2 regions of the Lapillicoccus sp. genome follow, and region 2 is predicted to be linked to the other one. Evidence: riboswitches for the same ligand, from Rfam matches in the RefSeq annotation. Region 2 holds a riboswitch; the other holds the start of a gene.
The links. A riboswitch is a leader RNA that binds a small molecule or an ion and turns the genes downstream of it on or off. The one in region 2 is predicted to bind S-adenosylmethionine.
Positions count from the first base shown of each region.

Region 1: it holds a riboswitch for S-adenosylmethionine, as region 2 does, so the genes downstream of both, ACLL9L_RS11640 (aminotransferase class V-fold PLP-dependent enzyme) here and ACLL9L_RS11515 (bifunctional o-acetylhomoserine/o-acetylserine sulfhydrylase) in region 2, are expected to answer to the same signal.

Region 1 covers NZ_JBKJPP010000132.1:2,134-12,650, reverse strand. The annotation lists gene ACLL9L_RS11665 (dihydrofolate reductase) at 1-11, opposite strand, end outside; gene ACLL9L_RS11660 (thymidylate synthase) at 8-817, opposite strand; gene dapA (4-hydroxy-tetrahydrodipicolinate synthase) at 898-1,788, shown strand; gene ACLL9L_RS11650 (ribonuclease J) at 1,785-3,470, shown strand; gene ACLL9L_RS11645 (hypothetical protein) at 3,815-4,378, opposite strand; gene ACLL9L_RS11640 (aminotransferase class V-fold PLP-dependent enzyme) at 4,528-5,931, opposite strand; SAM riboswitch class IV at 5,973-6,089, opposite strand; gene ACLL9L_RS11635 (DNA translocase FtsK 4TM domain-containing protein) at 6,260-9,019, shown strand; gene ACLL9L_RS11630 (metallophosphoesterase family protein) at 9,500-10,498, shown strand.
Region 2 covers NZ_JBKJPP010000130.1:18,380-28,896, forward strand. The annotation lists gene ACLL9L_RS11480 (dipeptide ABC transporter ATP-binding protein) at 1-1,883, shown strand, start outside; gene ACLL9L_RS11485 (aldehyde dehydrogenase family protein) at 1,880-3,343, shown strand; gene ACLL9L_RS11490 (SDR family NAD(P)-dependent oxidoreductase) at 3,371-4,204, shown strand; gene ACLL9L_RS11495 (DNA polymerase ligase N-terminal domain-containing protein) at 4,385-4,741, shown strand; gene ACLL9L_RS11500 (DUF2237 family protein) at 4,763-5,152, shown strand; gene mgrA (L-glyceraldehyde 3-phosphate reductase) at 5,216-6,259, opposite strand; gene ACLL9L_RS11510 (hypothetical protein) at 6,282-6,998, opposite strand; SAM riboswitch class IV at 7,140-7,255, shown strand; gene ACLL9L_RS11515 (bifunctional o-acetylhomoserine/o-acetylserine sulfhydrylase) at 7,268-8,590, shown strand; gene ACLL9L_RS11520 (NADH:flavin oxidoreductase/NADH oxidase) at 8,738-9,814, shown strand; gene hrpA (ATP-dependent RNA helicase HrpA) at 9,940-10,517, shown strand, end outside.

The sequences.
Region 1 (10,517 bases), on a different contig from region 2:
AGGGCGGTCATACGGCGATCGGTGCCTTGATCGAGGGGTGCGCCTCGTAGCCGACGAGCTCGAAGTCCCCGAGGTCGAACTCGTCGATCGCCCGGCCGGACGCGATCTTCATCTGCGGGAGGGGGAACGGCTCACGCGTTAGCTGGAGCCGGGCCTGGTCGAGGTGGTTGAGGTAGAGGTGTGCGTCGCCGAGGGTGTGGACGAACTCACCCGGCTCCAGATCACAGATCTGGGCGACCATCAGCGTCAGCAGGGCGTAGGACGCGATGTTGAAGGGGACGCCGAGGAAGATGTCGGCCGACCGCTGGTAGAGCTGGCAGGAGAGGCGCGCCCGCCGCTGCGGGGTCGCCGGCGTGACGTAGAACTGGAACATCGTGTGGCACGGCGGCAGCGCCATGTCGTCGAGGTCCGCGACGTTCCAGGCCGAGACGAGGTGGCGGCGCGAGTCGGGGTTGGTCCGGATCGCGTCGATGACCCTGGCGATCTGGTCGATCCGCCCTCCGTCCGGCGTCGGCCAGGAGCGCCACTGGTAGCCGTAGACGGGACCGAGCTCGCCCTCGGCGTCCGCCCAGTCGTCCCAGATCGAGATGCCGCGCTCCTGCAGCCAGCGGACGTTGGTGTCGCCGCGCAGGAACCACAGCAGCTCGCCGATGATCGAGCGCAGGTGCAGCTTCTTGGTCGTGATGGCGGGGAACCCCTCGGCGAGGTCGAACCGCATCTGGTAGCCGAACACGCTCAGCGTGCCGGTGCCGGTGCGGTCGCCCTTCTCGACGCCGGTGGTGAGGACGTGGTCGAGGAGCTCGAGGTACTGGCGCACGCTGGCCACGGTAACGCAGCGCCCACCGCCTCCCTGGCCCACCGCATCCCACCGAGCCGCGAGGGCGATAGCCTGAGACCATGAGCCCGACGCCGCCGTTCGGTCGCGCCCTGACGGCCATCGCCACCCCGATGCGGCCCGACGGCGCCCTCGACCTCGACGGACTCCGGCAGCTGGCGCTCCACCTGCTCGACCACGGCCACGACGGCATCGTCGTCAACGGCACCACGGGAGAGTCCCCGACGACCTCGGACGAGGAGAAGGTCGCCATCCTCGAGGCGGTCCTCGAGGCCGTCGGCGACCACGCCAAGGTGGTGGCCGGGGTCGGCTCCAACGACACTGCCCACACGATCGCCTCGGCCCGGGCGGCGGCCGCGGCCGGCGCGCACGGCCTGCTGGTCGTCACGCCGTACTACAACCGTCCGACCCAGGACGGCCTGCACGCGCACTTCACCGCCGTGGCCGACGCGACCGACCTGCCCGTCATGCTCTACGACATCCCCGGTCGCACCGGGACCGCCATCGCCAGCGAGACGCTCATCCGGCTCGCCGACCACCCCCGCATCGCCGCGGTCAAGGACGCCAAGGGCGACCTGTGGGCAGCCACGCACGTCCTCGACGCCACCGACCTGCTCTGGTATTCCGGCGACGACGTCCTCACCCTCGCGCACCTCGCGCAGGGAGCGGTCGGCTACGTCGGCGTCACGACACACGTCGCCGGCACGGAGTATGCCGCGATGCTCGCCGCCGTCGACGCCGGGGACCTGCCGGCGGCCATCGCCCTCCACCGCAGGGTGATCCCCATCGTCGATGCGGTCATGAACACCTCCCAGGGCGCGATCATGGCCAAGGCCGCACTGAAGGAGCTCGGGGTCATCGACTCCGCCGCCGTGCGCCTGCCACTGCTCGAGTCACCACCCGAGCACCTCACCGCCCTCCGCCAGGCCCTCTCCACGTCAGGAATCAGTTGACCGTCGTCACCCCCGAGCTGACTCCTCCCCCAGCCCTCGCGCCGAACGGCCTACGAGTCGTCGCCCTGGGCGGGCTCGGTGAGGTGGGCCGCAACATGACCGTCATCGAGACCGGGGGCCGGCTGCTCATCATCGACTGCGGCGTCCTCTTCCCCGAGGACCACCACCCCGGCATCGACCTGATCCTCCCGGACTTCGAGTACCTCGACGGCCGGCTCGACGACGTCGAGGCCATCGTGCTCACCCACGGGCACGAGGACCACATCGGGGCGGTCCCGTTCCTGCTCCGGCGCAAGCCCGACATCCCCCTCATCGGCTCGCAGCTGACGCTCGCCCTCGTCGAGGCGAAGCTCAAGGAGCACCGGATCAAGCCCTACACCCTCACCGTCAGGGAGGGGCAGCGCGAGAAGCTGGGCGCCTTCGACCTCGAGTTCGTCGCGGTCAACCACTCGATCCCCGACGCGCTCGCAGTTTTCGTCCGCACTCCGGCGGGCACGCTGCTGCACACCGGTGACTTCAAGATGGACCAGCTGCCGCTGGACAACCGCCTCACCGACCTGCGCGCCTTCGCCCGCCTCGGCGAGGAGGGCGTCGACCTCTTCCTCACCGACTCGACGAACGCCGAGGTCCCCGGCTTCACCACGCCGGAGAGGGAGATCGCCCCGGCCATCGACAAGGTCTTCCGCCATGCGGAGCGACGGATCATCGTCGCCTGCTTCTCCTCCCACGTGCACCGGGTCCAGCAGGTCCTCGACGCGGCCGAGAAGGCCGGCCGCAAGGTCGCCATGGTCGGCCGGTCGATGATCCGCAACATGGGGATCGCGGCCGACCTCGGCTACCTCCACGTGCCTGACGGCGTGCTCATCGACGTCAGGAAGCTCGACAACCTGCCCGACGACGAGGTCGTCCTGATCTGCACCGGCAGCCAGGGCGAGCCGATGGCCGCGCTGTCCCGGATGGCCAACCGCGACCACCGCATCGAGGTCGGCAGGGGCGACACCGTCCTGCTGGCCAGCTCCCTCATCCCCGGCAACGAGAACGCCGTCTACCGGGTCATCAACGGCCTGATGATGCTCGGCGCCAACGTCGTCCACAAGGGCAACGCCAAGGTCCACGTCTCGGGCCACGCCAGCGCCGGCGAGCTGATCTACTGCTACAACATCGTCAAGCCACGCAACGTCATGCCGGTCCACGGCGAGTACCGCCACCTCGTCGCGAACGCCGAGCTAGCGATCCAGACCGGGGTGCCTCGCGAGCGCGTCGTCATCGCCCAGGACGGCAGCGTCATCGACCTCGTCGACGGTCGGGCCGCCATCGTCGGGGAGGTCTCCTGCGGCTACATCTACGTGGACGGCTCGTCGGTCGGTGAGACCACGGAGACGCTGCTCAAGGACCGCCGGATCCTGCGTGACGAGGGCTTCATCACCTGCATCGTCGTCATCGACGCGGCCACGGGCAAGATCGCCGCCGGACCGGAGATCACGGCCCGCGGGTTCGCCGAGGACCAGACCGTCTTCGACCAGGTCATCCCGCGCATCGAGCAGGCGCTCGCGGAGGCGACCGGCAACGGTGTCCGCGACGAGTACCAGCTGCAGCAGATCATCCGCCGGACCATCGGCGGCTGGGTCGGGGGCAAGATCAAGCGCCGTCCGATGATCATCCCGGTCGTCATCGAGGCCTGACCGACCGTGCTCCGCGGGCGACGTCGGCGCGGCCACGGTGCTGGTCACCACGTCTGCCCTCGTATGCCGTTTCCGTCGCCTCGCGCTCGCCGGAGCCGTCCTCAGCGTGGTGGTGCTCGTCCTTGACCAGAGCCTGCGGTACACCGTTCGGTCGCGTCACGCCCAGGCGTGGAGACGATGGTCCTGGCGGGCGACGTCAGGCCCGGAGTGCGCGCCCGGCATACCGAATGCTGGCTGAGCGATGACCGCCCACCGTCGTCGTGGCCGGCACCGACAGCATCGACGGCGCCGACCACGCGGCAGTCCGGGCCACTCTCCGTGGCCCGTGATGGCGGACTGGCGGGTCAGCCGGTCCGGACGCCGACGTGGGCGGCGGTCAACGCGTCCGTGCCGGTCCCGCTGACGGTGGCGTGCTGGCCGACCTTGAGGTCGGTGCTCGTGCCCGCCCTGCCCTTTGCTGCGGGGGTGTCACCGGGCTTGCTCTCACCAGGTTTGGCAGCCGGCTTGTCTGCGGGCCTGGTGGCGGCGGGCCGCAGCCGGATCGTGGTGTCGGCGGTGACTGCGAAGGTGAGGCTGACGCCGTCCTCGGCCTTGACCGTGACGGAGGTGGCCGATGCCGCCGTGACCTCACCGGTGATCGCGTCGTGGGTGACGAATGCTCCGGCCTTGTCCTTGGCGACCCACTGGGCGTGCTGGACGCCCTTGCCGAAGCCGCCTCTCTCGCCGCGCTCCGCTCCGCGGTGCTTCGTGCCGTCCTTCGGGGACGCCGCGCCGCCGGTCGGGGTCCCCGCCGCGGCGGTCGTGCTGCCCGGAGCGGGTGTCGTGCCCTCGGCCGAGGCCATCGCGACCCCCGCCGTGCCGAGCAGGGCTGCTGCCAGAACTGCGCCGGTCGTTGCCTTTTTCCACACGGTCGTTCTCCTTCGTCGATGGGCCCGGACGGGGTCCGCGCGCTGGATCGAGCATCCCCGCCGAGTGTTCGAGGAGCGTCAGGGCGCGGTCAACAAACCGTGTGAGGTGCCCGTCACGTTGACGTGGGCCAGGGTGACCGTTCCGACCGTCACCAGGGGCGGGGCAGGCTCAGCTCGCGGGTGTCGCCGGCCGGGAGCCAGCCCTGCTCCGTGCGGACGTACTGCCGCTGCGGGCCATGGGCCGCCAGCTCGACGAGGGCGCCCAGGAGCCGGTCGACGTGCTCGGCGGTGTTGCTCAGGCCGATGCTGATCCGGACCGCCGTCGCCGGCACCTCGCCCCACGGGTCCTCGAGGAGCTCGTCGACGAGGATGTGCGCGCAGAACTTGCCGTCGCGCACCCCGATGCCGTGCTCGGCAGACAGGATCGCCGAGACGAGGGAGGAGTCGAGCCGCTCGATCGTGAACGCCACGACCGCGACCCGGTCGTGGGTCTCTCCGAAGATCGACCACGTGTCGATGCCGGGGACGGCCGCGAGGCCGTGGCGTAGCCGGGCGAGGAGCGACTCCTCGTGGGCCTCGATGGCCGAGTGGTTCGCGGAGAACGCCGCGCACGCCGCAGCCAGGGCGATGGCGCCAATGACATTCGGACTGCCGCCCTCGTGGCGGGCGGCTCCGGTGGTCCAGGTGGCCGGCGTGGCTGGCGTGGCCGTGACCCTGACCGTCGCGCCGCCACCGCGCAGGTAGGGATCGGCGGCGTCCAGCCAGTCGGCCCGGCCGGCGAGCACACCTGCCCCGAAAGGTGCGTAGAGCTTGTGACCCGAGAAGGCGACGTAGTCGACGCCCGTGGTCTCGATGTCGATGGGCCGGTGCGGCGCCAGCTGGGCAGCGTCGATGGCGACCCGGGCCCCGTGCCGGCGGGCGATCCGGACGATCTCCTCCAGCGGCCACAGCTCACCGGTGACGTTGGAGGCACCGGCCACGACCACCAGACGGTTGCAGGTCGACGCCTGCTGCAGCGCCGCGGTGAGGTCGTCCAGGGCCTGCTCGATGGAGGCGGGCACGGGCAGGCTCACGGTCCGTGAGGCCCCCCACGGCAGCAACGTCGAGTGGTGCTCGGTCTCGAAGACGAAGACCGTGGTGTCACGGGGGAGGGCGCGCGCGAGCAGGTTGAACGAGTCGGTCGTGTTGCGGGTGAAGATCACCGTGTCGGCGGCGCGCACGCCGACGAAGGACCCGACCTCGGCCCGGGCTTCTTCGTACCACGCGCTCGTGACCTTGCTCGCGAAACCGTTGCCGCGGTGGACGGACGAGTAGGTCCGCAGCGCGGCGTCCACGGCAGCCTTGACGCTGACGAGCGCGGGGGTGGAGGCGGCGTGGTCGAAGTTGGCGTAGTCGACGGTCCCGCCCAGGGTCGGCACCGGGAGGCCGTCCGCGACGGTGCGCGGCACGGTTGCCGTCCCGGCCGGTGCCGTGGAGGGGCGGACCACGTGCAACCGGCTCGGGGCCTTCGTGTGCCGGGGGGAAACGGTGCTGTCCGTGCTGGCAATCGACATTGGGGCGCTCCGGGCGGGTCCAAGGACCTGCTGGTGCAGCAGATCCGCGCTTGCCTCGCACCGGTCCTGGCGGGAGGCCAGGTCGTCACCCGGAGCACCCCACCGCGGAGGAGGGTTGCTGGCCAGCAAGCCGGGGCTGTGCGCTGGCACTCATGACCTTGGCCGTCAACATAGCGAAGGGTCTCCACGTCTGTCCATCACCAGAGACGCGCCTCTCGTCAGCTGAGACGGGGCCATGACCCCAACGGCCAGACCCCAACGCCATACCGAACGACTGTCACGCGTGTGACGCGTGTTTCTCAGGTGACTTTCCCGTACGGTTCGGACCATGGCGTCACGTCCGTCCCCCACCTCTGCGCGCTCCACCTCGGCTCGCTCGGCCACCGCGCGCCCCAACGGCTCACGCGGCACCTCGTCGCGTCCGGCCTCCGGGCGGGACGGGCGGCCGGCCCCGCGCAAGCCCGCTCCCAGGCAGTCCTCGAAGGCGCGGTCCGGTGGTCTGCCCCTGCCGCTGCGCGCCGTCCGCAGCACGTGGATGGGCGTCTCCCACCTCGCCGGGGGAGCCGTCCGCCGCGTCGGTACGTCGGCCCGGGAGCTCGAGCCGGAGCACCGCCGGGACGGGATCGGGTTCACCCTCATCGGGCTGGCGGTCATCGTCGCGGCACGGGAGTGGTGGAACGTCCAGGGCGTCGTCGGCGACGCCATCCACGCGATCGTCGCCGGCACCCTCGGCCGCGTCGCCTACGCCCTGCCCCTGGTGCTCCTCGTCCTCGGCCTTCGCCTGCTGCGTGCCCCGCAGGACTCCGCTGCGACGAACCGCATCGGCGTGGGCACCACGGCGCTGACCTTCGCCGCCAGCGGCATCGCGCACCTCGCCGACGGCATCCCCAACCCGCCAGGCGGGGCCGACGCGATGCGCGCTGCCGGCGGGATCATCGGGTTCCTCGCGTCGAGCCCGCTGGCCGCAGCCGTCTCGAGCTACGGCGCCCTGGTGATCCTGCTGATGCTGGGGTTCTTCGGGATCCTCGTCATCACGGCCACCCCGGTGCGCCACATCCCGGACCGCGCCCGCGAGCTGCGGGACCGCCTCCTGCACCACGGGACGCCGACAAAGGACACCAAGGATGCGGCGGCCCGGGCCTCAGACCCCGACGGCGGCGACCGGCTCGGCGACGGGCTCACCGGCGACGAGGCCTTCGAGCAGGCCGCGGTCGTCACCCCGGTGGGCGCCGACGGCAAGCGGCTGCGCCCCGGGCAGAAGAGGCCGACCGCCCCGGGCGTCCTCGCCCCAGGATCCGACGGCGTGGCCGACGTAGGACCCAAGGAGAGTCTCGTCGCGCCTCCCACCACCTCGCTGCCGCAACGGGTCGAGCAGCTCTCGCTGACCGGCGACATCGCCTACACGCTGCCCGACCACGCCCTCCTGGCGCCGGGGGCGCCGCACCGGACCCGCAGCGTCGCCAACGACCACGTCGTCGAGAAGTTGACGGAGGTCTTCGACCAGTTCGAGATCGACGCGCAGGTCACCGGCTTCACCCGTGGGCCGACGGTCACACGCTACGAGGTGGAGCTCGGCCCCGCCACGAAAGTCGAGCGGGTCACCGCCCTCTCCAAGAACATCGCGTATGCCGTTGCCTCGGCTGACGTGCGCATCCTGAGCCCGATCCCCGGCAAGTCCGCGATCGGCATCGAGATCCCCAACACCGACCGCGAGACCGTGTCCCTCGGCGACGTCCTGCGCAGCCAGACCGCCCGCAACAACGAGCACCCGATGGTCATCGGCGTGGGCAAGGACGTCGAGGGCGGCTACGTCATCGCCAACCTCGCGAAGATGCCGCACCTGCTCGTCGCGGGAGCGACCGGGGCGGGCAAGTCGGCCTTCGTCAACGCCATGATCACGTCGGTCCTCATGCGGTCCACGCCGGACGAGGTCCGGATGGTCCTTGTCGACCCGAAGCGGGTCGAGCTCACGGCATACGAGGGCATTCCGCACCTCATCACCCCGATCATCACCAGCCCCAAGAAGGCCGCCGAGGCCCTGGCCTGGGTGGTGCGCGAGATGGACACCCGCTACGACGACCTCGCGGCGTTCGGCTACAAGCACGTCGACGACTTCAACAAGGCGGTGCGTGCCGGCAAGGTGAAGCCGCTGCCCGGGTCCGAGCGGGTCATCGCGCCCTACCCCTACCTGCTCGTCATCGTCGACGAGCTCGCCGACCTGATGATGGTGGCGCCGCGGGACGTCGAGGAGTCGATCGTCCGGATCACCCAGCTCGCCCGGGCCGCCGGCATCCACCTCGTCCTCGCGACGCAGCGCCCGTCCGTGGACGTCGTCACCGGCCTGATCAAGGCCAACGTCCCGTCGCGGATGGCGTTCGCGACGTCCTCGCTCGCCGACTCCCGGGTCGTCCTCGACCAGCCCGGCGCCGAGAAGCTCATCGGCCAGGGTGACGCGCTCTTCCTGCCGATGGGCACCAACAAGCCGATGCGCGTCCAGGGCGCCTGGGTGACCGAGTCCGAGGTCAACGCCGTCGTCAGAAGCGTGACCCAGCAGCTGAAGCCGACCTACCGCGACGACGTCACCGTCGTCGCCCCGCAGAAGAAGATGGAGGACGACATCGGCGACGACCTCGACGTCCTCCTCCAGGCGACCGAGCTCGTCGTCACGACCCAGTTCGGCTCGACGTCGATGCTCCAGCGCAAGCTGCGGGTCGGCTTCGCCAAGGCCGGCCGACTGATGGACCTGCTCGAGTCACGCGGCGTCGTCGGCCCGTCCGAGGGGTCCAAGGCCCGGGACGTCCTCGTCAAGGCCGACGACCTCGACGCCACTCTCGCCCTCCTGCGCGGAGACGACATCCCCACCTCGGCGGCGGCGTTCGGCGCAGTCCCGGGTGCCGCGGTGGGCACGTCCGTGCCCTCGGGGGACGAGGACGACCCGTTCGACGATCAGGCTCCTGACGCCCGGGCCCCGGTCCCGGCTCCGACGAGTCGGTGGACGACGAAGGACTCCCTCGCGCCGGAGGGCCACGACGAGGTCGACGGCGACGAGGGCAGCGAGGACGCGTGGAGTCTCACCGGCCGGGACTGACCCCCGCACGTGAGGAGACGCGCAGATGAGGTGACGCGTCTCCGTGGCGCCCGACGACGTGGGTGCATGTGGGGACGCAAGCGTCCCGACATGCTGAATAGTGGACGGTCAGTGGTGGACGTGCCGACGTCGACGTGACTAGCGGGCATGGTGGCTCGTGCAGAGGGGAACGACGGCCTTGGGGCAGGGGCCGACGGGGTTGGCGACAGGGGGTCGATCCTGGGTTGATCTTGGGACTGTGAACCCCGCCTCTGAGCCAGAACAGCCGCACGGAGACGCTCGGACGAAGGAGCGCTGCTGGCCCACACCGGGCGTCGTCTCGGGCGCGATCGCTGCAGCGCTGGATGTGAAGGGGACTGCTCTCGAGCGCGGGCGCGTCCTACAGTGTTGGAGGACGGTCTCAGGGCGTCCTCGAGACCGCCGACGTTGCATGGCTTTCCGTGTGTTGGGCCAATTGAACGGCTGAGCAAGGAGCACATCATGGCTGTTCCTGGGCGATCCTGTCCGATGTCCTACCGTTACCGGCCGGAGGACCTAGCGATCCCCTCGCAGCGCACCGCGACAACCCTCTTCATCGTCGGCTGCCTGTACGGCAACGTCGCCGCGCTGACTGCGGTCCTGGCTCGTGCCGAGCAGGAGGACCCGCCAGCGACGATCGTCTTCAACGGCGACTTCCACCATCTCGACATCGAGGACGACGCTTTCAGCACTGTCGGGCGCGGGGTGGCCCGTCATCTCATGACTCTCGGCAACGTCGAGGCCGCTCTCATCGCGGGCGCGGACGACGCCGGATGTGGTTGCGCGTACCCGGACTACATCGACGACGCCATTGTTGAACGCTCCAACGCAGTGGTGGCCGAGTTGCGCGAGACCGCCAGCAGGCACGACGACCTCGTCAAGCTGCTCGCCCCGCTCCCGCGACACCTGACGATCAACGTTGGGGGCCTGCGGGTCGGTGTCATCCACGGGGACCCTGAGAGCCTCGCCGGGTGGAGCCTCGCCCTGGAGGCGCTTGAGCCCGGCGACGCGGCGGTGCGGCAGTCGACGGGCTGGCGAGGAACGCCAACGACGCAAGCCACCGTCGCCGACTGGCTGCGCCGGGCGCAGGTACGCGTGCTGGCGTGCACCCACACCGGCCTTCCTTACGCGCAGGACTATCAGGTCGACGGCCAACGACATGTGGTGATCAACAACGGCGCCGCCGGCCTGCCAGACTTCCACCATCGCAGCGAAGGGGTCGTGACCCGCCTGTCTGCCCAGCCCGTCACCCCTTCGGACAGCCTCTACGGCACGACGTTGGATGGCGTGCGCTGCGACGCTCTGCCCCTGCGCTACGACGCCGTGGCGTGGCGCAACCAGTTCCTGGCGGCATGGCCACCGGGCAGTCCAGCACACACGTCGTACGCCGCTCGGGTGACCCACGGGACAGATCTGAGCGTCAGGCAATCCGCACGCGGAACGATCGAGGTTTCCCATTGAGGTCGTGCGGCGAATTCCG
Region 2 (10,517 bases):
TCCGGTCGCTCGGAGTCGGCGTGCACGGGATCAGCCTCGTCGAGGACGTCAGCTTCAGCATCGGCAGGGGCGAGCGGGTCGGCCTCATCGGTGAGTCCGGCTCCGGCAAGTCCTTGACCGGGCTCTCCCTCCTCGGGCTGCTGCCCGAGGACCTCGAGCCCACGGGTTCGGTCCGCCTCGCAGGGGTCGCTCACGATGTCGTGGGCGCGTCCGAACGGCAGCTGGCCAGGGTGCGCGGCAGGGACATCGCCATGGTGTTCCAGGAGCCGATGACGGCGCTCAACCCGACGATGCGCATCGGCGACCAGGTCGCCGAGTCGATGCTCATCCACGGCACCCAGCCTGATCGCGCGGCCGCCCGGGCGAAGGCAGTCGAGCTCCTCGACCAGGTGCGCCTCCCGGATCCTGCTGCCGCCGCACGCGCCTACCCGCACCAGCTGTCCGGTGGCCAGTGTCAACGCGTCGTCGTCGCCCTCGCTCTTGCCAACGACCCGGAGCTGCTGATCTGCGACGAGCCGACGACCGCTCTCGACGTCACGGTGCAGGCGCTCGTCCTCGACCTCATCGTCCGCGGGGTCCGGGCCCGCGAGTCGGCGATGCTCCTGATCACCCACGACCTGTCCGTCGTGGCCACGGCCTGTGAGCGGGTGCTCGTGATGTATGGCGGCCGGATCGTCGAGGCCGGCCCCGTCGACGAGGTCTTCACGACGCCGCGCCACCGCTACACTGAGGGGCTGCTCGCCGCCTCCGACCTGGCCGTCGTCGACAACCGGGGACGGCTTGCGACGATCGCCGGTTCCGTCCCCTCGGCCGGGCAGTTTCCCGCCGGGTGCGTCTTTCGCAACCGTTGCCCTCGCGCGAGCAGTGCGTGCGAGGTGACGCCGACGTGGACGGGCACCGGTCCGGCACACGGCTTCGCCTGTCAGCACCCCGCTGACCGCCGTCCCACGAATGCCCCCCTTTCCTCGATTCGTCTGCGGTCCGACGCGGACCCACCGCCAGACGACCGCAGACGCCTCGAGAAGGCGGCCCTCTCGGTGCGCGACGTGACGCGTGACTATCGGCGACCCCGCACGTCGCTCATCGGCGCGGGCAGCGTTGTCCCCGCGCTGCGTGGGGTGAGCTTTGACGTGATGTCCGGGGAGCGGTTCGGCATCGTCGGCGAGTCCGGCTGCGGCAAGTCCACCCTGCTGCGCATCCTCGCCGGCCTCGACCAGCCCACCACGGGCGAGGTCCACGTGGAGGGCACCAACATCGCCCGGCTGCCCGAGCGCCGGCTGGGCTTCCTGCGTGACCGGCTCCAGATGGTCTTCCAGGACCCGATGGGATCGCTCGACCCGCGGATGCGCGTGCGCGACATCGTCGCCGAACCACTCGTGGCCCGGGGACACCCGGCCCGTCGGGAGCGCGTCGACGAACTGTTGGCCGCCGTCGGCCTGCCCGAGACGGCGGCCCGGCGATATCCCCACCAGTTCTCCGGCGGGCAGCGTCAACGGATCTCGATCGCGCGTTCCCTCGCGCCGCGGCCGGGCATCCTGCTGGCCGACGAGCCGGTCAGCGCCCTCGACGTGTCGGTGCGCGCGCAGGTGCTCAATCTCATCTCCGACCTTGTCGACGAGCTCGACCTCACGCTCGTCTTCGTCTCCCACGACCTGTCTGTCGTCCGTCACCTCTGCCAGCGCGTAGCCGTGATGAACGCGGGCGAGGTCGTCGAGATCGGCCCGGTCGAGCAGATCTGGAACGACCCCCAGCACCCCTACACCCAACGCCTGCTCACGGCGGTCCCGACCATGGACAAGGCCCTCGGTGGGGCGAGCACGGCGGACCTCGCGGCGGCGGAGGTCGCCCGCATCGCCGCGGAGCGCGACAAGGAGACCCCGTGACCGACCCCCTCTTCTCGCCGTCCTGGCCGGACGGCCTGCCCGTCGGCGAAGGGTGGGTCACCGGGCTGCCCACGGCCGAGATCCGTTTCCCGTATGCCGGGTCGCTCGTCGCCCGCGCGCCCGTCGGCGACGAGCTGCTCGCCGCCAGGGCCCTCGACGAGGCGCTCGACGTCCGCGACGAGGTGGGGCGACTTCCGTCCCATGTCCGTCGGGCCGCGCTGTTCGGCGCGCACGCCGTGCTCAGGGAGCACCGCGAGGAGTTCGAGCGGCTGCTCGTGCTCGAGACCGGCAAGCCCCTCGTCGACTGCCGGGTCGAGGTCGACCGGACCCTGCTCACCCTCCAGACCGCCGCGGAGGAGGTGGCCCGTTTGCACGGCGAGACCGTGCCGCTGGACCTCCTGCCCAGCGGCGAGGGGCTGCTCGGCTTCTGGGTCCGCAAGCCGATCGGCGTCGTCGTCGGGATCACGGGCTTCAACTACCCGATGCTCCTGGCGGCACACAAGATCGCGCCAGCGCTGGCCGCCGGCTGCCCGACCATCGTCAAGCCGGCGCCGCAGACTCCACTGGCGACGCTGTGGCTGGTCCACGCCGTACGCGAGGCCCTGATGGTGTCGGGCGGACCGGCTGCTGCCGTGCAGCTCGTCACTGGCGGCCCCGAGGTCGGAGTCGCGTTGACAACCGACCGCCGGATCGGCGCTGTCTCATTCACCGGCTCCGCCGTCGTCGGCCACCGGATCGCCCGCGACGCGGCGCCGACCAAGGTCCTGCTCGAGCTCGGCTCCAACGCCGCCCTGGTCGTCGCCGAGGACGCTGACCTCGATGCTGCCGTGGGCGCGGTCATCCGGGGCGGCTACTACGCCTCCGGCCAAGCGTGCATCAGCGTGCAACGAGTCCTCGTCGTCGAGGCGGTCCGCGCGGATTTTCTCGCCCGTCTCGCCGACCGCATCGGCGAGGTCGTCACGGGGGACCCGCGGGAGGAGGCGACGCGGGTCTCGGCGCTCATCGACGAGCGGTCCTCGGCGCGGGTCCGGGACTGGCTCGACCAGGCCGTGATGGCCGGCGCGACCCTGGTCCACGGCGGGTCGTTCGATGCCGGGGTGATCAGCCCGGCCGTGCTGCTCGACGTGCCCGACGGCCAGCCGGCCTGGGACGAGGAGATCTTCGGGCCCGTCGTCACCGTGCGCTCCGTCGCGAGCGTCGACGAGGCGTTCGACGTCGTCAACGCGTCCCGCTACGGGCTGCACGCCAGCGTCTACACCGCCTCGTTGGCCACCGCGTTCGCGGCCATCGACCGGATCGAGACCGGGGGCGTCGTCGTCAACGAGGTCCCCGGCTTCCGGTCAGACGTCATGCCCTACGGGGGCGTCAAGGACTCCGGCGCCGGACGCGAGGGTCCCCGCTTCGCCATCGACGAGCTCACCGTGACCCGGATGGCCGTCATCCGCCCCGCCACCCACTGACCTGTACCGACCCACGAGAGGATGGCGATGTCCGACCACGTACCCGAGCCCCGCACCGAAGGGCCGACGTTCAGCCGTGACTACAGCAGGCTCTTCCGGCTCGACGCGCGGACCGCCGTCGTCGTCGGCGGCGGGAGCGGTATCGGTCGCGAGGGAGCCCTGGCCCTCGCCGCTCAGGGAGCCACCGTCGTCTGTGCCGACCGAGACCTCGCCGCGGCCGAGGAGACCGCCGCGCTGGGGACGGGCGGCGAGGGGGAGGGGCGGCTCACGGCATACGAGCTCGACGTCCTCGACGAGGCCGCGCTGACCCGCGCGGCGTCGGAGCTCGAGGTGGTGGACATCCTCGTCTTCACCGCGGGCACCAACGTCCGCAAGCGGATCCTCGACTACACGGGGGAGGAGTTCGACCGCGTCGTCGGCCTCAATCTGCGTGCCGCCTTCGACCTCGTGCGCGCGTTCGGGCCTGGGATGGCCGAGCGCGGTCGGGGCAGCATCATCGGCCTGAGCTCGATGCGCTCGATCTCCGTGGAACCCGGACAGGGTGTCTATGCCGCGACCAAGGCCGGCCTGCTCCAGCTGCTGCGGACGGTGGCCGCAGAGCTCGGGCCACAGGGTGTGCGGGCCAACACGATCGCACCGGGGGTGGTGTCGACGCCGTTGACCGACCAGATCCGCGCCGTGCCCGAGTGGGCTGAGGCGTACGCCCAGAAGAATGCCCTCGGTCGCTGGGCGACGCCCGACGAGATGGCCGGCGCGATCGTCTACCTTGCCTCGGACGCGGCGTCCTACGTCACCGGCTCGCAACTCGTCGTCGACGCCGGCTGGACCGCGATCGACGGCCGCTTCACCCCGCCGGCCTGACCTGTTCTGTGCTGTCCCGGAACGCACTTCGGGTTGGTGAGAGACACTGTCTCGACAACCGCACGATCTGCGTCGACGGCGAACGGCGATCCTGAGCGTTCAGTGCGACGCGGTGTCGCACCAACGCGTGGCGTCTCGCAGCCGGTGGTCGAGGACGCCGCTCGAGATACGGTGTGGACTGTGGCTGACGACGCGACGCACCCGGCGTTCGTGCTCCACGACCACCGCAAGCCCCAGCCGCACCTCGACCTGCGGCTGGAGGAGGACGGCGTCCTGCGCTCCTGGGCCGTCCCCAAGGGCCTGCCCACGTCCACCCGTCAGGACCGGCTCGCGATCGCCGTGCCCGACCACGATCTGGACCATCTCGGCTACACCGATGCGGACAAGTCCATCGCCGACACCGGGTGGTGGGAGGAGCACGACCGGGACGAGCGCCGGATCGTCTTCACGCTCCACGGCAGGGACGGCGCCCACCGCTACGCCCTGATCGACACCGGCACCGCGTGGCTCCTGCACCTGACCAGGGACCAGGGCTGACCGCTCGCTACGGTAGGCACCATGGAGGCTCTCAACGTGCTGGGCGGTCCGCTCGAGTCGTGCAGCACCGACCCGATGACCGGGTTCTTCCGGGACGGCTCCTGCACGACCGCTCCCGAGGACATCGGCAGCCACACCATCTGCGTGGTGGTGACCGAGTCCTTCCTCCTGCACCAGCGCGGGGTGGGCAACGACCTGTCGACGCCCATGCCGCTCTACGGGTTCCCGGGACTCAAGCCGGGCGACCGCTGGTGCGTCGTCGCCGCGCGGTGGCTCCAGGCCCATCGCGACGGGGTGGCGGCTCCGGTGGTGCTAGCGAGCACCCACTCGAGTGCGCTCGCGGTGGTCCCCCTCGAGACGCTGCAGCGGCACGCGGTCGACGTCCCCGACGACCCGGGCTCGCTGCTCTGAGCGGTATGCCGTGCGGCCGGCAACCCGGGCTGGGTTGGCGGACGCACGGCATACGCGGTGCGGTCAGTGGCTGGAGGAGGTGCTCCAGAGGTTGATGCCGGCGTCGACGGCGTACTTGTCGATCTTGCTCAGCTCGGCCTCGGTGAACTCGAGGTTGTCGGTGGCTGCGAGGTTGGCCTCGAGCTGGGCCACGCTGGACGCGCCGACGAGGACCGACGTGACCCGGGGGTCGCGCAGCGCCCACGCGAGAGCCATCTGGGCGAGGGACTGACCACGCGTCCCGGCAAGCCGGTTGAGGGACTTGACGTGCTTGAGCGCCTCCTCGGAGAGGAGCTTGGGGTCAAGTGACTTCCCTTGTGCCGCGCGGGAGTTGGCCGGAACCCCCTTGAGGTACTTGTCCGTCAGCATGCCCTGCGCCAGCGGAGAGAAGGCGATGCACCCGACGCCGTTGACCCCGAGGACGTCGAGGAGGTCCTCCTCGACCCAGCGGTTGAGCATCGAGTAGGAGGGCTGGTGGATGAGCAGCGGTGTGCCCATCTGGCGGAGGATCTCGACGGCCTCCTGGGTGCGTGGACCCGAGTAGGACGAGATGCCGACGTAGAGCGCCTTGCCCTGGCGCACCGCGGTGTCGAGCGCGCCCATCGTCTCCTCGAGGGGCGTCGTCTCGTCGAACCGGTGGCTGTAGAAGATGTCGACGTAGTCGAGGCCCATCCTGCTCAGCGACTGGTCGAGTGAGGACAGGAGGTACTTGCGAGAGCCGCCGCCCTGACCGTAGGGGCCGGGCCACATGTCGTAGCCGGCCTTGCTGCTGATGATCAGCTCGTCACGGTATCGGCGGAAGTCCTCGGCGAAGATCGTGCCGAAGTTGCGCTCGGCCGAGCCGTAGGGCGGTCCATAGTTGTTGGCGAGGTCGAAGTGGGTGACCCCGAGGTCGAAGGCCCGCCGCAGGATGGCGCGCTGGTTCTCGAGCACGGCGTCGTCCCCGAAGTTGTGCCAGAGCCCGAGGGAGACGGCGGGCAGGTCGAGGCCGCTGGCCCCGGTCCGTCGGTAGGGCAGCTGCGTGTAGCGGTTGCGGGCGGCCTGGTAGTCATCGGCGTGGAGGGTCATGCCCCCATCCTGACGTGTTTTCTCAGGAGGGGGAGAACGGTGCCGATGTCGTCCGCGTGATGGTGGGAGTCGGGGCGGCCCTCGGCGCGAGCACCCTGGCACCGAGGAACGCGACGACGGCCACGACGAGGACCACCAGCACCACCGCCCACCACCACCGGAAGCTGCCACTGCCGGGACCCACCGGACCTGCGGGAGTCGACGCTGCCTGACCGGCCCGGCCAGGACCGGACTGTCCCTGCCAGGGCTGCTCGCCGGCGCCGAAGCCCTGCTGACCGAACTGCCCGGGCTGGCCCTGCTGACCGAAGTGCCTGGGCTGGTCCTGCTGACCGAACGGCCCGGGGAGGCCGTCGGGGTTGGGCTGGCCCGGTGGACCGGCAGGCGGGCCGTACTGACCTGACTGGCCCTGCTGGCCTGACTGGCCCTGCTGGCCGAACTGTCCCTGCTGTCCGGACTGGCCCTGCCAGGCGCTCGGCGGACCGCTCGGCAGGCCGGTAGGCGGGCGGGTCGGGGGCCGGACGGTGACGCCGGGCCGGGCCACCCGGGGTGCAGGCGCGGCGGACGGCGACCCCGAAGCCTGGTGCCCGCCGTCGTTGGCCGTGGGATCAGACCCGAGCACGTCGTTGTTCGCTGTCGGGTCCGATTGGAGCACGTCGTCGTGGGTCTGACGCTCGGACACCGTCTCGGACCACTGCGGCTGGTCCGGGGGAGCGGTCGGGTCGTTGGGAAGATCGGTCACGGTACGTCCCCTTGTCTGCACAGCGCGGTGACCTGAGTGTCCCACGTCGTCCGGCGGGCGCTGGGGCGCACCAGCGCCACGGTGTCCGCATCCAGAGACACGCGTTCCGCGATCCGGTCGGTGGTCGCTAATCTCGTCCCAGGTCATGAGTGTCAGCGCACAGCCCCGGCTTGCTGACCGGCAACCCTCCAACCGCGGTGGGGTGCCCCGGGTGAGGACCTGGCCCCGAGCCACCCGGCTCGCGGCAAGTGCGAGCGAGGAAGCCCACCATGAGCGACACCCCCAGCTGGTCCTTCGAAACGCGCCAGATCCACGTCGGACAGGAGCCCGACCCGACGACCGGGGCGCGCGCGCTGCCGATCTACCAGACGACGTCCTACGTCTTCAAGAGCACCGAGCACGCGGCGAACCTGTTTGCCCTCAGGGAGTTCGGCAACATCTACACCCGCATCATGAACCCGACGCAGGACGCGGTCGAGCAGCGGGTCGCGTCCCTCGAGGGCGGCGTCGGCGCGCTCCTGGTCGCGTCCGGACAGGCCGCGGAGACGATCGCGATCCTCAACATCGCCGAGGCCGGGGACCACGTCGTCGCCAGCCCCGCGCTCTACGGCGGGACCTTCAACCTGCTCAAGCACACGCTGCCTAAGTTCGGCATCGAGGTGACCTTCGTCGAGGACGCGGCCGACATCGCGTCGTGGAAGGCTGCGGTCCGCCCCAACACCAAGCTCTTCTACGGCGAGACCATCGCCAACCCCAAGTCCGAGATCCTCGACATCGAGGCCGTTGCCGCCGCGGCCCACGAGGTCGGGGTGCCACTCGTCGTCGACAACACCATCGCGACGCCCTATCTCCTGCGCCCTCTCGAGTGGGGCGCCGACGTCGTCCTCCACTCGGCGACGAAGTACCTCGGCGGCCACGGCACGTCGATCGCCGGAGTCATCGTCGACGGCGGCACCTTCGACTTCGCCAAGGACCCGGAGAAGTTCCCCAACTACAACACCCCGGACGAGAGCTACCACGGGCTCGTCTTCGGCCGGGACCTCGGCGTCGGCAGTGCGCTCGGTGCGAACCTCGCCTTCATCCTCAAGGCCCGCGTCCAGCTCCTGCGCGACCTCGGCTCGGCGGTCTCGCCGTTCAACGCCTTCCTCATCGCCCAGGGCATCGAGACGCTGAGCCTGCGGATGGACCGCCACCTCGAGAACACTCACAAGGTCGCTGCCCACCTCCAGGGCCACGCCCAGGTCGAGAAGGTCGTCTGGGCCTCCCTCGAGGGCGACCCGAACCACGCACTGGCGCAGAAGTACGTCCCCCGGGGCGCCGGCGCCGTCCTCGCCTTCGAGATCGTCGGAGGCATCGAGGCGGGCCAGCGGTTCGTCGAGGGACTCACCCTGCACAGCCACGTCGCCAACATCGGTGACGTGCGCTCGCTGGCGATCCACCCTGCGTCGACGACGCACTCCCAGGGCAGCGACGCGGACCGGCTCTCGGCCGGGGTCACGCCGGGCCTCGTGCGCCTCGCCGTCGGGATCGAGCACATCGACGACATCCTCGCCGACCTCGAGCAGGGCTTCACCGCCGCCAAGGTGGACTGACCAGCCGCGGTGGGCACCCGGCATACCTCCTCCTCGGTATGCCGGGCGACCACCGCTGCGGGCCGGGAACACCGCAGCGGGGCGGGAACACCGCGGCGGTCGGTGAGGTTGGACCCCTCGTCCATCCGAGTGCGAGGAGAACCATCCATGTCGAAGCTGTTCGAGCCCCTGACCCTGCGGTCCCTGACGGTGCGGAACCGGGTCTGGCTCGCGCCGATGTGCCAGTACTCCGCGACGGACGGCGTCCCCGACACCTGGCACCTCGTGCACCTCGGCGCCCGGGCGACCGGCGGCTTCGGCCTGATCCTCACCGAGGCGTCCGCGGTCACGGCCGACGGACGGATCTCGCCGCAGGACGCCGGCCTCTGGAACGACACACAGGCGCAGGCGTGGGGACGGATCGTGGACTTCGTGCACGCGCAGGGCGCCCCGATCGGCGTCCAGCTCGCGCACGCCGGCCGCAAGGGCTCGACCTACCGGCCCTGGGCCGACGCCGCCGGCACCGTCCCGGCGGCCGACGGCGGCTGGCCCACGCTCGGCCCGTCCGACGTCGCGTTCGACGGATACGTGGCGCCGCAGGCGATGACCACCGGGGAGATCCACGACGTCGTGCAGGCCTTCGCCGCTGCGGCCGGCCGCGCCGTCGAGGCGGGCTTCGACACCGTCGAGCTGCACGCGGCCCACGGATACCTGTTGCACCAGTTCCTCTCGCCACTGTCCAACCGGCGCGAGGACGACTACGGCGGCTCGTTCGAGGGCCGCATCCGGATGCTGCTCGAGACCGTCGACGCCGTCCGGGCCACGGTGCCCGACTCGATGCCGGTGCTGGTGCGCATCTCGGGCACGGACTGGGTCGACGGCGGCTGGGACCTCGAGCAGAGCACCCGGCTCTCGGGGCTGCTGCGCGAGCACGGCGTCGACCTCGTCGACGTCTCCTCCGGGGGGAACGCGCCCGCGTCGATCCCGGTCGGTCCCGGCTATCAGGTGCACCTCGCCGCCGGGGTGCGTGACGGTGCGGGCGTGCCCACCGGGGCGGTCGGCCTCATCACCGAGCCGGAGCAGGCCGAGAAGGTCGTCGCCAACGGTGAGGCCGACGTCGTCCTCCTCGCCCGGGCGGCCCTGCGGGAGCCGTCGTGGCCCCTGCGCGCGGCCCACGAGCTCGGTGTGGCGCCGGACGAGGCAGGCTGGCCGGCGCAGTACACGCGCGGGGCGTGGCGCGACTGAGCCACCCAGGGGGACGAACGACGGGAACGAACGACGGGAGCCACCGCCCAAATGGGACCTTCCGCCGGATCCCGGGCGGTCGGTCCCGTCCGTCGGCCCGGCCGCGGCCACCTATCCTGAGACCCATGTCCCCGGAGCACGTCGAACGCCCCGAGCGTGCCCGGAACCCGCGTCGGCGCTCCCCGCGCCGTCCACAGCCGGGCCGGCCCAGGGCGCCGCGCGACCCGGCCGCCGACGCCGCCCGCATCGAGCACCGCCGCAGCCTCGTCCCGGCCATCGTCTACCCGGACAACCTGCCCGTCGTCGAGCGGCGCGACGACATCGCCGCCGCCATCCGCGACCACCAGGTCGTGGTCATCGCCGGGGAGACCGGATCCGGCAAGACGACCCAGATCCCCAAGATCTGCCTCGAGCTCGGCCGCGGTCTCGCCGGCATGATTGGGCACACCCAGCCCCGACGGATCGCGTCGCGGGCCGTCGCCGAGCGGATCTCTGAGGAGCTAGGCGTCGAGCTCGGCCAGGCCATCGGCTACCAGGTGCGCTTCACCGACCAGTCGAGCCGGGACACCCTCGTCAAGGTGATGACCGACGGCATCCTGCTGGCCGAGATGCAGCGCGACCGCGAGCTGCGCCGCTACGACACGATCATCATCGACGAGGCCCACGAACGCAGCCTCAACATCGACTTCATCATCGGCTACCT